DNA from 2 places in the Halobacillus shinanisalinarum genome. Region 2 is predicted to be linked to the other one. Evidence: riboswitches for the same ligand, from Rfam matches in the RefSeq annotation. Region 2 holds a riboswitch; the other holds the start of a gene.
What was found. A riboswitch is a leader RNA that binds a small molecule or an ion and turns the genes downstream of it on or off. The one in region 2 is predicted to bind glycine.
Positions count from the first base shown of each region.

Region 1: linked by a shared signal. The riboswitch ahead of serC (3-phosphoserine/phosphohydroxythreonine transaminase) and the one ahead of gcvT (glycine cleavage system aminomethyltransferase GcvT) in region 2 are both predicted to bind glycine.

Region 1 covers NZ_CP095074.1:4,254,319-4,261,983, forward strand. The annotation lists gene MUO14_RS21140 (nucleoside hydrolase) at 1-622, shown strand, start outside; gene codA (cytosine deaminase) at 712-1,977, shown strand; gene MUO14_RS21150 (M24 family metallopeptidase) at 2,199-3,308, opposite strand; gene MUO14_RS21155 (bifunctional transcriptional activator/DNA repair enzyme AdaA) at 3,811-4,404, shown strand; partial or broken gene MUO14_RS21160 (methylated-DNA--[protein]-cysteine S-methyltransferase) at 4,388-4,920, shown strand; glycine riboswitch at 5,289-5,367, shown strand; partial or broken gene serC (3-phosphoserine/phosphohydroxythreonine transaminase) at 5,506-6,587, shown strand; gene MUO14_RS21170 (phosphoglycerate dehydrogenase) at 6,603-7,665, shown strand, end outside.
Region 2 covers NZ_CP095074.1:292,205-299,869, forward strand. The annotation lists gene gcvPA (aminomethyl-transferring glycine dehydrogenase subunit GcvPA) at 1-447, opposite strand, end outside; gene gcvT (glycine cleavage system aminomethyltransferase GcvT) at 460-1,566, opposite strand; glycine riboswitch at 1,631-1,735, opposite strand; glycine riboswitch at 1,739-1,833, opposite strand; partial or broken gene MUO14_RS01590 (DEAD/DEAH box helicase) at 2,001-3,643, shown strand; gene MUO14_RS01595 (YqhG family protein) at 3,640-4,440, shown strand; gene MUO14_RS01600 (YqzE family protein) at 4,641-4,823, opposite strand; gene MUO14_RS01605 (shikimate kinase) at 4,849-5,358, opposite strand; gene comGA (competence type IV pilus ATPase ComGA) at 5,455-6,441, shown strand; gene comGB (competence type IV pilus assembly protein ComGB) at 6,422-7,477, shown strand; gene comGC (competence type IV pilus major pilin ComGC) at 7,491-7,665, shown strand, end outside.

The sequences.
Region 1 (7,665 bases), 920 kb from region 2:
ACATGGTTCTGATACCATCATCAGACTTTTAAAAGAGTCTGATGAGCCAGTGACCATTCTTCCAACAGGCCCTTTGACAAATATTGCTTTAGCTTTAACAAAAGCACCAGAAATTAAAGATAACATTGAAGAGATTGTCCTTATGGGTGGCGGAACATTTGGTAACTGGACGCCAACAGCTGAATTTAATATTTGGGCTGATCCGGAAGCGGCCAAAAAGGTCTTTGACAGCGGTATTCCAACAGTAGTTATGGGTTTAGATATCACACATCAAGCCCAAGCAACCGAAGAGGTTATCGATCAAGTGAATAAAATTGATAATCACGTCGCTAAAATAGTTGGTGAGTTATTAGCATTTTTCAGATCAACCTATAAAGAAATGTTTGATTTTGACGGAGCACCCGTACACGATGTATTGACTGTAGCCTATTGTGTGGCACCAGAATTGTTTGAGACGAAAGATGTCAATATTGCGGTGGAAACGAAAGGGGAGTTTACTGCAGGAACAACCCTAATTGATTTACATGGGGTCACGGGAAGAAAGGTCAATGCTAAGTTTGGAATAGGCCTTGATGTAGAAGGTTTTTGGAAACTCATGATGAAAGCTCTTAAGAAATACTAAAGTCTATCTTGATGATCGTGTCAGATAAGCCTATTTTCTTTTCAGTGGAGCAGAGGCCTTCCAAAAGAAAGATAAAGGAGTGATTGCGAATGCTTTTAAAAAATGCAAAGCTTTACGGCCAAGAAGGCAGATGGAATATTGAAATTGAAAAAGACCAAATAAAAACGATTACGCCGGTTACAAATACCCGCGAGATGAGTAATGAAAACGTGATCGATCTAAATGGAAAAATGGTATTGCCTCCTTATGTCGAACCACATATACATCTAGACTATGCACTCACTGTAGGAACGCCTAGGTGGAATCAATCGGGGTCCGTGTTTGAGGGGATTGAGATTTGGTCTGAAAGAAAAAAACTGGTCAACGAGACAAAAGAGGATATTAAAAACCGTGCCTTGAGCGCGATGAAAATGCAGATGAAACATGGTATTCAGCATGTACGAACACATGTAGATGTGAGCGAGCCAACACTTAAAGGGTTAGAAGCATTACTGGAAGTAAAAGAAGAAATCAAACCTTGGATGGACTTGCAGATTGTAGCACTTCCCCAAGAAGGGCTTTATACCCAATCAATAGGAGAGGAGCTGCTAGAAAAAGCGCTCGAAATGGGGGCTGATGTCGTCGGCGGAATTCCCCATTATGAATTAACCCGTGAAGACGGTGTACGCTCAGTGATCAAAGCCCTCGAGTTAGCGAACAAATATGGAAAATTGGTTGATATCCATTGCGATGAGATTGATGATGAACAATCTAGATATTTAGAAGTGCTTGCAGCCGAAGCTCTTAAATTAGGGATAGGAGATCGTGTAACGGCGAGCCATACAACCGCAATGGCTTCTTATAATGATGCTTATACGTACAAGCTTTTTCAAACACTGAAAAAGTCGAATATTCATTTCGTTGCTCTCCCGAAAGCAAACTTGCATTTACAAGGGAGGTTCGATGGTTATCCTAAACGTCGAGGTCTAACGCGTGTAAAAGAGCTGCTAGAATCGGGGGTTAATGTCTGCTTTGGGCTGGATTCGATAATGGATCCCTGGTACCCCCTCGGCGATGGGAATCTAATGCATGTGGTCGAAATCGGTTTGCACGCTTGTCATATGACGAGCTATAACGATATTGTGACTGCGCTCGAACTCATTACAACGAATGGAGCGAAGGCCTTAGGAATTGAAGTAGAATATGGTGTGGAAGAAGGAAACAAGGCGAACTTGATCGTCATAAATACCGATTCTGAGTACGAGGCTATTCGTTGCCAATCTCCAGTCCTCTATTCGATTAGAAATGGTGAAATCATCGTCGAAACGAAACCTGCAGAAACAACAATGAATGTTCCGATTTTCACTAGTGAATAAGTTTCTTTGCTTCACCTCTCTAAATACGATAGACATGAACTGTGGATCATTTATTAACGGTAAAATATTTTTTGACTACCCGCATTTTTAGTAAAAGGATGCGGGTTTTGGTCATTCATAGAAAAAACTTTCTTACTAAACAAAAGTGCCTGTCTCTACTGCATAAGCAACGAGGAAACAGGCACCTTATGATCTATTCTTGCAGTAGAACGTTTGAGAATTTATACCCCTAAAATTTGTAATTCCCTAGGGAAAGATGTTAATACCTCAACTTCTCCACTTGGATTGATATACAGTTCATCTTCAATTCGGACGCCGCCAAAATCAGGTATATAAATTCCAGGTTCTATCGTAAACACCATACCTTTATCAGCTAAAGAATCATTATTCTCATGAATAGATGGTTCCTCGTGAACTTCGATCCCAAGACCATGACCAACGCGGTTGTTAAAATAACTACCATAGCCATGGCTGTTAATGACATTTCTAGCTTCTATATCGAATGTTTTGACAGGTGAACCAGCTTCGACAGCTTTTATTCCAGCTTGATTTGATTTCAGGACAATCGCATATATTTCTTTTTGCTTGTCCGTTGCCTCACCAATAATAAATGTCCTTGTTATATCTGAACAGTAACCGTTTTTGATGACCCCCATATCAATTAGTAGAAAGTCACCTTTTCGAAAAGACCGGTCACCTGAGCTGCCATGCGGAAGAGCCGATTTTTCGCCAGATAGTACAGTTGTCGAAAAGGAAGGCCCTTCTGAACCGTATTTCTTCATAAGATATTCTAATTCGGCAGTTAATTCTAATTCCGTCATACCTATTTTTACATTTTTAATGCCCTCAGCTAGAACTTTTTCAATGATCTCGGCAGCTTCCTGGAGGTAAGCTATTTCACTTTCGGACTTTTTAAGTCGTTGCGCGTTAATGAATGACTGGATGTCAACATAGGAAGCTTTAGGGAAGTTGGTTGACAAACGATTGTGCTGATACATGCTTACCGCTTTCATCTCAAGGCCAAAGTGCGTAATGTTCTCCCCGAGTTCATCTTTTAGTTTCTCAAATGGGTGTTCCTCATCTGAAATTGGAACGACCTTTTTAACAAAAGATTCACTGGCAGCTATTTCCTTATCCAATGCGGGGACAAACAGGGTAAATTCTTGTTTGCGATTATCAACAACTAATCCCATAAATCGTTCATGAGGGTCAGAATTGAAGCCAGTATAATAGAATACATTTGCTGGTGATGTAATCATAGCCACATCAACATTTTGTTTTTCTAGACCATTTTGCAATGTTATTAATCTGTCTTGATAATTGATACTCATTGAAAAAAACTCCCTTTCTATCTACTTTCTTATTTTATCACGCAAGATTCAAGATTCGTGTCTAAAAAAGTATTTGTATATATCGGTATTAGTATGTGTTCAATAAGTTGACGAATAAGAACGTCGACAAAAAAGATCGTCCCTCCTGTGACAATGTCTACACGAGCACGTTCCTTGCGCGTCGCAAGAAGTTCGAGGCGCTAAAGTTTTGAGGACCACAGCGTATGCTTAGGAGCAGGGTTGATGACTATAGCATGTTTATCCCGGTAGCTCGTTAGTCAGGGAGCGTATGTCCAAAAATATTCATCTGTCCGTACATGCAAGTTAGATCATAAAGGGACAATGATGTATTTCGTAATCTTGCGCTTATATTCAAAAAAAGATTATATGAGTTAATTTATAGATGATTATAGAGAGAATATAATTTTGTTATCTTGTTTTTACGTTCCGATTTTATTGATAAAGCATAAAACTTTGATACGATGATTTGAGAGGTGATCGCATGAAATCTAGAATACCTGATACTTATTGGAAAGCGATTATAGAGAATGATTCGGCTTATGATAACACGTTTTTTTATGCTGTCAGGACCACAGGGATCTTCTGTCGTCCGTCATGTAAATCAAGACCTCCGAATAAAGAAAACGTACGGATTTTCAAGAATGCGAAGCTGGCTCAGTTAGAACATTTCCGCCCCTGCAAACGGTGTAAGCCCAATGGATTGCGCTTACCCGATGAAGAATGGATTGAACAGCTGGCGGAATGGATTGATGAAAATTACAGTGAGCCGCTTACCTTGGATTCCTTAGCAGAGGTATGTCATGGAAGTCCGTATCATCTGCAGCGGACGTTTAAACGAATCAAGGGGATAAGTCCGATGAAATATATTCAACAGATTCGATTAGCCAAGGCCGCGCACTATCTTAAAATCACAGATGAATCGGTAACAAATATAGGATCAGCTGTCGGGTATCCGAATACAGCCTATTTTGTCACGTTATTTAAAGAAGTAATGGCGAAGACCCCGAGGGATTACCGGAAAATTCATAGAATCGGAAAGGTAGAGGAGGAAAACTTAGATGACACAAATGAATAACCATGTTGTTTATTGGTCCCAGTATAAGAGTGATATGGGAGAATTTTATCTTGCAGCTACAAACAGGGCTTATGCTTTATGGGCTCTCCCAACCAGGGCATTCATGAATTGGAGGATTGGGCCAAGCGACGATTTCAAATGTATAATCTGGTGGAAAATGAGGAGATGCTGGGAAATTACCAACAGGAGATTGACGAATACTTCAGGGGTGAGCGGCAAACGTTTACTATACCTGTAGATGTTGAGGGCACAGCTTTTCAAAAGAAAATTTGGGAAATCCTTAAGGAAATTCCTTACGGTGAAACGTACACATACTCACAGATTGCCCATAGGATCAACAAACCTACAGCTGTGCGCGCCGTTGGGGCAGCGATAGGGAATAACCCACTGCTTGTGTCCGTGCCTTGTCACCGGGTGGTCGGGAAAAACGGATCGTTGACCGGGTACCGTGGTGGTTTGGAAATGAAAAAACAGCTTCTACAATTAGAAAAAAGAAACAGAAGGTCTCTTCAATAACTAAGCAATTGACTAGAGACGTTCAAAGCATGGATTGGAATTGATTAACCAAATAGCACGTGTGGATTTGCGGTTTTTTGTGAATTGATCAGAAGTAGAAAATAAACACGAATAAAAAATTAAAATATAAGTGAAATATTCGTATTTATTTTAAAACCCTTCAAACAAACGAAGTAAGCGCTAACATAAGGAAAAGAGGTGAAAAAGCAAGTTTTTCCCCTCTTGATAAGTGGTGTAATATAATTTATAATCCAATAATACAAATTTTCTTATTTTTTAAAAACGAACGATGGGATTTAGGGTTACTAATCTCATTCTTACAACAAAATGATTGGCTAGCGTTGATTGTTATGGATCACACTATAACAGGAGCGATTTCTGGAGAGAATGCAAATGCTGCATCGCCGAAGGGTTCACAATCTCAGGCAAAAGGACAGAGGAATAACATATACTTATTTGTTATTCTGACACCTAAAGAGGCTGGGAGACCCCAATCTCTTTTTTTATACTTTTTAAAGCGGTTTGGTCCAAGTAGTAGTCTAATGGATTACTAGTGAAATAAATACGAATGAGGTGTTGGATAACATGACTAGAATTTATAATTTTTCAGCAGGTCCTTCGATCCTGCCATTACCAGTATTAGAAAAGGCGCAGAAAGAGTTAGTTAATTATGCGGATTCAGGAATGTCTGTGATGGAGTTAAGCCATCGTTCGAAATTATTTACAGAGATTATCTCGGAAACTGAGAAGTTACTTAGGGATCTGATGGATATTCCGGAAAATTACAAAGTTCTATTTGTCCAAGGCGGAGCATCACAGCAGTTTGCTATGGTACCGATGAATCTCCTTGGCAAAAGTGGAAAAGCGGAGTATGTCAATACGGGGTCCTGGTCGAAGAAGGCGATTAAAGAAGCTAAGAAATATGGAGATATACGTGTCATTGCTTCCTCAGAGGATAACAATTTCACTGATATACCGACAGTCGACAGCAGTATGATGGATTCAGAAGCTGATTATGTCCATATTACGACGAATAATACCATCGAAGGAACCACTTTTCTTGAGATTCCAGATACGGGAGAGGTACCACTTGTAGCGGATATGTCATCAAATATTTTATCGGAAGAAATCGATGTCACTAAATTTGGTCTAATTTATGCTGGAGCGCAAAAAAATATCGGGCCTGCTGGGTTGACCGTCGTTATTATTCGAGAAGATTTAATTGGGGAGCACCAGAAAATTGCCCGGCCATGCTTAATTATAAAACACACAGTGACAGTGGATCGTTGTATAACACTCCGCCGACATTTGGCATTTACATGGCAAGACTTGTTTTTGAATGGATAAAAGAGCTAGGTGGGCTTAAGGAAATGGAAAGTATCAACCGTGAAAAAGCGAAACTATTGTACGATTTCATTGAGGAGTCAGATCTGTTTACTTCTCCTGTAGATAAGGATAGCCGTTCGATTATGAATATTCCTTTTGTAAGCCCGTCTGCGGAATTAGATGCCGACTTTATTAAGGAAGCAGAATCGGAAGGGCTCGAGACGTTGAAAGGCCATCGATCTGTAGGTGGCATGCGTGCCAGCCTTTATAATGCGATGCCAATAGAAGGTGTTCAGGCATTAGTCGCTTTTATGAAGGAATTTGAAAATAATCATAAATAAAAAGGGGAGAAAAAAATGAGCACACTAACGATAGACAAATTGAACACAATAAAAACATTAAATAACATTGCTGAACGTGGCTTAGATGTATTCGACAAGGTGAACTATACAATAGATAATGAAAGTGAGGCTCCTGATGCCATTGTGCTTCGCAGTTATAACATGCATGATATGAAGTTTGACAAAAATCTAAAAGCAATCGCAAGGGCAGGCGCGGGCGTCAATAATATTCCAGTCGAAGATTGTACAGAACGTGGAATTGTCGTGTTTAATACACCTGGTGCGAATGCGAATGCCGTAAAAGAAATTGTATTGACTTCATTAATGGCTTTATCTCGTAACCTTTTTTCCGGGGTGTCCTGGGCAGAGACATTAAAAGGAAAAGGAGAAGAGATTCCGAGTCTTGTAGAAACGGGAAAGAAACAATTTATCGGAAAAGAAATTAAAGGAAAAACACTAGGTGTGATCGGTTTGGGAGCGATCGGATCACTAGTGGCAAATGATGCACTAGACCTCGATATGGATGTCATCGGGTTTGATCCATTTATTTCTGTGAATACAGCCTGGAACCTCTCTCGCAATGTGCAACGTGCTATGTCGATGAAGGAGCTGTTTGCCCATTCTGATTACATTACAGTACACGTTCCGTTAACAAAGGATACAAGCGACATATTCAATAAAGAAACATTTAACATGATGAAACAGGGTGTGAACATTTTAAACTTTTCTCGCGGTGGACTGGTGAACGAAGAAGATATGGCTGCTGCCCTTGAAAGTGGTAAGGTTGGTAAGTATGTAACAGACTTTCCGAATGAAAATGTGTTGGAAATGGAAAATGCCATTCCACTTCCTCATCTTGGTGCTTCCACGAAAGAGTCAGAGGAAAATTGTGCGATTATGGCTGCTCGCCAAGTGGAGGAGTTTCTGGAAACAGGGAACATCAAAAATTCAGTGAATTTCCCGAATGCTTCTCTTCCTTATACAGGGAAGCGTCGTGTGACAGCTTACCATCATAATGTTCCAAACATGGTGGGCCAAATCACATCTGCTTTATCAAATTACAACTTGAATATCGCTG
Region 2 (7,665 bases):
TGAAAGATTAACCGCTTCAGCAAGAGCCGTCCCCCCGTCATACATGGATGAGTTAGCGACATCCATTCCTGTAAGCTCACAAATCATTGTTTGAAATTCAAATATAGCCTGAAGTTCCCCCTGGGAGATCTCTGGCTGATAAGGCGTATAGGCCGTATAAAATTCAGATCTTGAAATGACATGATCGACTATAGAAGGAATATAATGATCGTACACTCCAGCCCCTAGAAAAGAGGTATGTGATTTCAGATTAACATTTTGCCCAGCAAGCTGTGTGAGTTCCTTCATAAGTGCAAATTCATTTTTGGGATCTTTTATATTTAGATCACCTTTATAGCGTACATTTTCAGGTATATCTGCAAACAGCTCGTCTGTTGACTTGACTCCAACTGTTTCCATCATCTGTTGCTTATCGCGTTCAGTCATCGGTAAATAACGGAATTCCATAACTCTTCCCCCTCATTCTTTATCGTTTATAAAAAGGTGTTTTGACAACCTTTGCTTGTAATTTTCGTTTGCGTACTGCAACCGTAACTTCTGTTCCTTCATCTGTGTATTCACTATCCAACAGAGCAAGACCGACATTCTTTCCAAGTGTCGGAGATTGTGTGCCTGTCGTGACAAATCCAATCGACTTCCCCCGTCTAATACCTCATAATGGGTGCGCGGAATGCCTTTATCGATCATTTCAATACCAACTAGCTTACGTGCTGGCCCTTCTTGCTTTTGCTTTTTCAGTACTTCTTTACCAATAAAGTCTGCATCCTTCTTCACTCGTACAGCAAAGGAAAGCCCCGCTTCAATTGGCGTAATTTCAGGACTGAGTTCTTGTCCGTATAATGCCAAGTTAGCCTCAAAACGCAGTGTATCGCGGGCTCCAAGCCCAATTGGCTGCACATTAAAAGTTTCGCCTTCGGATAAAATTGCCTGCCATAAGGCCGGACCTGATGCAGCAGGAAGATAAATTTCAAAGCCGTCTTCACCTGTATAGCCAGTGCGTGAAACGATTGCTTTATCCTTTACATCCTTGAACGAAACATCTTGCAAGAAACGGAAAAATTTAATGGAAGATAGATCTGCAGAGGTCAGTTGCTGCAGTGCCTCTTCTGCTTTTGGCCCTTGAAGTGCAAGCTGAACGTAATCATCAGAGACGTCTGTGATGGTGACTTCCCCCTCTTTATGATCCTTAAGCCACTGCACATCCTTCTCACGATTTGCTGCATTAATGACAAGAAGATAGTGGTCTGTCGCTAACATGTAAACAATTAGATCGTCCACTGTGCCTCCATCTTCATAGCACATAATCGTATATTGTGCTTTTCCCGGTTCAAGCTTTGACAAGTCGTTAGTTAACATCCCTTGTAAGTAATCAAGACTGTCTTTTCCCTTTATAATGACCTCTCCCATATGGGAAACATCAAAAAGCCCTGCATTTGTTCGGGTCGCTTCGTGCTCGTCCTTAATGCTGGTAAATTGGACGGGCAAATCCCATCCTCCAAAGTCAATCGTTTTAGCTCCTAACCTCTTATACTCAGAAAAAAGGGGTGTGCGCTTCAATTCAGTCATCCTATCACTCCTATAAGATCTAATTAAGCATTAAAAAAAGAGACTCTACCGCTTTACCGGGAGTCTCTGTCCGTTTCACCAGAAAGTTTGGCGTTTTTAAAAACGTACGAAGACGTCTTCAATCCGCTTGCTTCTTGGGTGGTTTACCTATCGTAAACACTCTCCAGAGGTGCGTCCTACAAAGGTCTTTTTGCCTGAGAGATTCGCAATCATTTCGATTACTTGCTCCTTCGGCGCCACAAAAGTAGTCTCTCCCTTTGCAATCATCCGCTACTAGTATTTTCTTAGATTAATTTGGGCATACTAACCTGTAAAGCTATGCGACAAACTCTCTTAAATTTCTGCTTCATTATACCATAGCGTACCATAAGAGCGAATGCCGATTTCAAATTTATATGAATTCTTTTTTATTATTACGTACAGGAGTTGATCAGATGGTTGAGACACATTACGATCGAGACTATATACAATCTTTATCAGAGAACCTTGCTCAACCCGATTCCCTTTGTTCATGGAACGAGTTTAAACTTGGCTACAAAGCTTTAGAAAACCGGTCGATCCCAGAGTTTAATGGATTGCTATCAACTAAACACCTCCCCCATGTTGATTTTCTGAATCATCAGATCGATGCATGTGAGAAGGTCGTCCACGAAATGAATGGACGGGCTATCCTTGCTGACGAGGTCGGTCTTGGAAAAACATTGGAGGCAGGCCTTATTTTAAAGGAATATATGATTCGGGTATGGCAAAGAAGGTCCTCATTTTAACTCCCGCCTCCCTCGTGAACCAATGGATCCAGGAATTGCAAGATAAATTCTATATTCAGGCCTATTCTCCTCGAAAAAAACTTGCAGCCTGGCAGGACTGGGATATTACAGTAACATCGATCGATATGGCGAAAAGAGAAGCTCACAAGGAAGAAATTTTGTCGATCCCTTATGACTTGATTATTATTGACGAGGCCCACAAATTAAAAAATCACCAAACTAAAAATTATCAATTTGTCAAGCAATTAAAAAAAACGTACTGTTTATTACTAACAGCTACACCTATCCAAAATAATTTGAGTGATTTATTTAATCTAGTTTCAATCTTAAAACCCGGTTACCTTGGTGATTTAACCACTTTTAAAAAGAAATACCGTAAAACGTCCCTTGAACATTCCGAGACACATGAGCATATCCACTCCTTACTGAGTAAACTGATGATCCGTAACCGCAGGAAGGACACCGGGCTTGATTCATCAAAACGTCACGTCACAAATATCCGTCTTACTTTTACCGATGAAGAGAAAGAAATGTACGAAGAGCTCGCAGCGTTAAAATCCAATTCTCCTTCTTTTACATGGTTGACGTTAGCAAAAGAACTTTGTTCAACAAGAGAAGCTTGTTATATGTCATTACAATCCATGCAAAATAAACAAGACGGCAAATCTACCATGTTGGCAGAACTGATCGACCGTTTAGGAACACTTCCCCACCATGTTAAAGCAAAGCGAGTCGTTGAAATCATGGATAAGTCTAATGAAAAATTCATTATTTTCACAGAATATCGGGCCAGCCAATTTTATTTGCAATGGTATCTGCAACAGCACGGAATTACTTCCGTTCCTTTTAGTGGAAAGTTTAATAAGAGTAAACGTGACTGGATGAAACATCTTTTTAAAACAAAGGCACAAGTTATGGTAGCAACTGAAGCCGGTGCTGAAGGCATTAACCTGCAGTTTTGCAACAATATGATCAACTATGACTTACCCTGGAATCCAATGCGTCTCGAACAGCGGATCGGCAGAATACATCGATTCGGTCAGGAGAAAGATGTCCATATTTATAATTTTGCGATTGAAAACACAATTGAAGATCAAATATTGAATCTTCTATATGAAAAAATTGAGATGTTTAAACATGCTGTTGGCGATTTGGACCATATTTTAGAACACATTCCCGGCGGCAGCTTCGACGACCAAATTCAGATGATTATGAAGCAGTCAGATAGTCAAGGGGAAATGAATATTAAATTAAATAACCTTGTCAGCTATGTGGAATATACCGTAAATGAGCGGAGGGAATTAAGTTGACGACTAGTATGTATTATCAGTTTGCTAAGGACTTTTTCACAACCCATGGGTGTATCATTACCGAAGAAGGCAACCAGTCCATGCATGTAAAACTCACAAATGACATGGATGAAGCGCTTATGAATCGCCCATTTTATTGGCATTATATGAAAAAGATGGACCGGGTAGGAGAAGCAATGAGCCTAACTTTCACAGACGGAATTATGGAGGAAGATAGTGGGATACATCTACACGCAGGAACACCAAAGCTCCACCAAATGTACCAATTAGCTATTGAACGTTCCTACTCTACGAGGCTTTATGAATATCTTCCTTCCCTGACAGTAAATAAAGCCCTGCATCCGTGGTTGATACTAAATATAAAAGTGACCTACCGAGGGAAGCAAACGCGTGACGAGGTTCTCTCTATTGGGTTAAATCTAATTAACGGAGCTCTGATTACAAAAATGATGGACAAAATTTGGGAATTTGATTTTCGCTCCACGGTATCGGATTTTAGTTTCCCAATGACACCTATCGTACGCACCGAAAGCGGCTACCATCGCATTATTCGTTATGTAAATGAACGCCTTGATTCTTTAGACGATCAATGGGAAGTGCAATCTTTACATCAGCTAAAAGATGAAAAAGATTTACTACATCGTTTTTTCACATCTGATGACGTCGACGAAGAATATTATGAAAAAGAACTGGAGCAGATTGATGTTAGATATAAACCACGAATTTCAATCCAAATTGCAAATGGCGGATTATTTTATTTATCACAGGAAACTAGTCAACAATTATTTTTGCAATGAAAAAAGGGCAGGTGCCTTGTCATCATGGGATGTTTGACTTGGAACGAAATCAAGGGAGTTCGATAAAAAAGACACCTCCTGTTCCAACATCGAACTGACTTTCTGGAGAGAGAAATAAACTACAGGTTGACCTAGACTTGAAATCGTATTTGACGAGTTCGTATACCAAAATAAAAGAGACCCATGCCCTGAGTCTCTTTTTAACTATGTTTCTGCCACTTCCGTTTCATTACTTTCAAAGCGAAAGGTAGGATTCCAAACCAATATGAGGAACTTCTTTTAGAGGGCCTCTCCACCCTTCTATCAAGCTTTTCTTGTTTAGACATATGCATATACTTAAGCGTTTCTTCGGTAAGAAACTGAACATACTCATTTTTCTTCATAAAGGGATCCCTTCTTTACGATTGATTACCTATTAGTATGTCCAAAATCGTTTTTCTTTAGACAAAGAAGAATCTCCTCTACAATCATTGCAGGATCCTTATCGTCAACCAGTATCCTTCCTATGGCGACTTTTTCATATAAGGGTTTGCGCTCATTAAATCGCTTTTGTTTTTCATTTGAATCGCCGCTCCAAAGCGGACGGTTTCCACTTTGGGCTAGCCTGTCTTGAATCGTTTTGAAAGAAGCCTCTAGGTAAATAACAAAATGGTCAGTTAAAGCTTGTCGATTCTCAGCTGATAAAACAACACCTCCTCCTGTCGATACAATTAATTCACCTTCCAACTCCTTAAGTAACTGGGATTCTTTTGCACGAAAAAATGTCTCTCCATGGTTTGTAAATACTTCTGGGATCGTCATCCCCTCACGTCTTTCAATCTCTTCATCCATCTCTATATATGTACACTGCAAAACTTCACTCAAACGTTTCGCTATTGTTGACTTACCGCTCCCCATATAGCCAATTAAAAAAATCATGTCATGCCCCTAATTTTTTTCAGAAAAAAGAAGGATTTACAGAGAAAGTGTCGAAAGGTATAAAGGCTGATATTTGAAATGAGGTGATAATATAACGTGAGCCAGATTGCTAAGTATGCCCAAGACCTTTTAGTTTCTGCGATTCAACAAACAGCGTCCGACATCCACTTTTCTCCCTACACTGAAAAGACCGATATCCACTTCCGTATTCATGGACAACGGATCTTCCATTCCTCTTTACCCATTCCATCATACCAAAAACTACTTGCTTATTTTAAGTTTATTTCCGGCATGGATATCGGTGAAGTGACGAAACCGCAAAACGGTACCATTGAACATCGTCTGAATCAATCCCTGTTTAACCTTCGCTTGTCCACTCTCCCCATTATTGGCTGTGAGAGCCTAGCGATCCGTATTCTTTCTCCTGACGACCAACTACAGCTAGAACGACTCTTTCTTTTTCCAAACCAACTGAAACAAATTGAAAGATGCCTTACCTATTCAAGCGGAATGATCCTATTCACCGGAGCGACCGGAAGCGGGAAGACCACCACCCTTTATGCGTTACTCCAATCCCTGCTTAAGAAACATTCCTTTCAAGCGATCACGCTCGAAGATCCTATCGAGAAAAACTTGAATAATATTATTCAAGTACAAGTTAACGAGCGTGCTGGGATCACCTATGATGCTGGATTAAAGGCTGCCTTGCGTCACGACCCAGACTTACTCATGGTTGGCGAAATCCGTGATAAAGAAACAGCCCACTTCGCCTTTCGAGCTGCTCTAAGCGGCCATTTGGTAATCAGCACGATCCATGCTAAGGACGCTTATGGGACAATCAGAAGGTTAGAGGAGATGAAAATTAAATCTTCAGATCTTGAACAAACTTTAATCGCCATTGCCGCACAGCAGCTCCTCCCTCTAAAAAGCCATGAATCACTTCCTAGAAGAGCCGCAATAGTTGAGCTTCTGAACGGAGAAACCCTCTATCAAGCGATACAAGGTCACCCCCCTGACTATCAAACCCAATTTCAGTCATTCGCATCCTTAAGGAGAAAAGCCTATGCTCTTGGCTACATTTAAAACCTTTCACCTCCATCACCGACAGCAAGTCCTTCCGCTGGCAAAACAAATATTGTTTTTACGACGTCTCTGCCATTTGCTAGACAAAGGGTTCCCATTACTCGAGTCCCTTAAGATGACTAGCTGGGACCCAATTCTTGCCCTAATCGCAAGCACAATTACTGAACAGCTTAAGGTAGGGCAGCCTATGGATGCAGCTTTTCAACAAGCAAATTTTTCAAAAAGTGTAATATCATTTTTGTATTTTTCACGCATTCATCAAGACCTCCCATCCATGTTCAGGCAATGCGCTGAGCTGTTGCACATTCAAAACGAATACACAAAAAAATTAAAACAGGTAATGAGATACCCTATATTTTTGCTACTCTTTGTGTTCATTGCTTTTGGGGTTATCAAGCGGACCATCTTGCCTAGCTTTCAGTCACTATTTGAAAATGATAGCTCAAAGCCGCTGAGTTTACTCATTTTAAAAGGTGTTGATTATGGCATAACTGGTTTTGGTTACGTGTCCCTTATACTAATTATTCTGCTGTTCGCCTTCAGGCTTTATTTACCTAAGCTTTCCATTGAACAAACGTTATCCATCTACGAAAGAACCCCCGTCATCAAAGGGTATCAAACATTTACCATCAGTTTCCTATTCGCTACCCATTTAAGTTCTCTCCTTCGAGCTGGTCTTTCCCTTAAACAGGCCCTAGAAATGATGGCCGAACAAACAAAATATAATGTTCTTACCCACTACGCAAAAACAATTTTAGAAAAGCTTAATGAAGGGGCCCTGCTTGGTCAATCTCTTCATTCATGTACCCTGCTCAGAGGGGAACTGACAGCCATATTTCATCACACCAATGACCTTGACACATTAAGCCTTGAGCTGCATGTTCTGTCTGAATTACTCATTGATCAATTGAAAGAAAAATTAACACGTGCGATCCAACTTATACAACCGATATTTTTTATAGGGATCGCGGGTGTTGTCGTTCTGATTTATGCTTCCATCATGCTGCCGATGTATCAGTGGATGGATCAAATATGAAAGGAGCAAGCCATTGAACAATCAAAAAGGGTTCACACTCATTGAAATGCTAATCGTGCTTTTAATCATTTCCGTATTACTAATTATAACAATACCCAATCTAACCGAGAATAATGAAACCATCCGCTCTAAAGGTTGTGAGGCACTTACCTTAACAGCCGAAGCGCAAGTAGAAGCTTATAAAATTG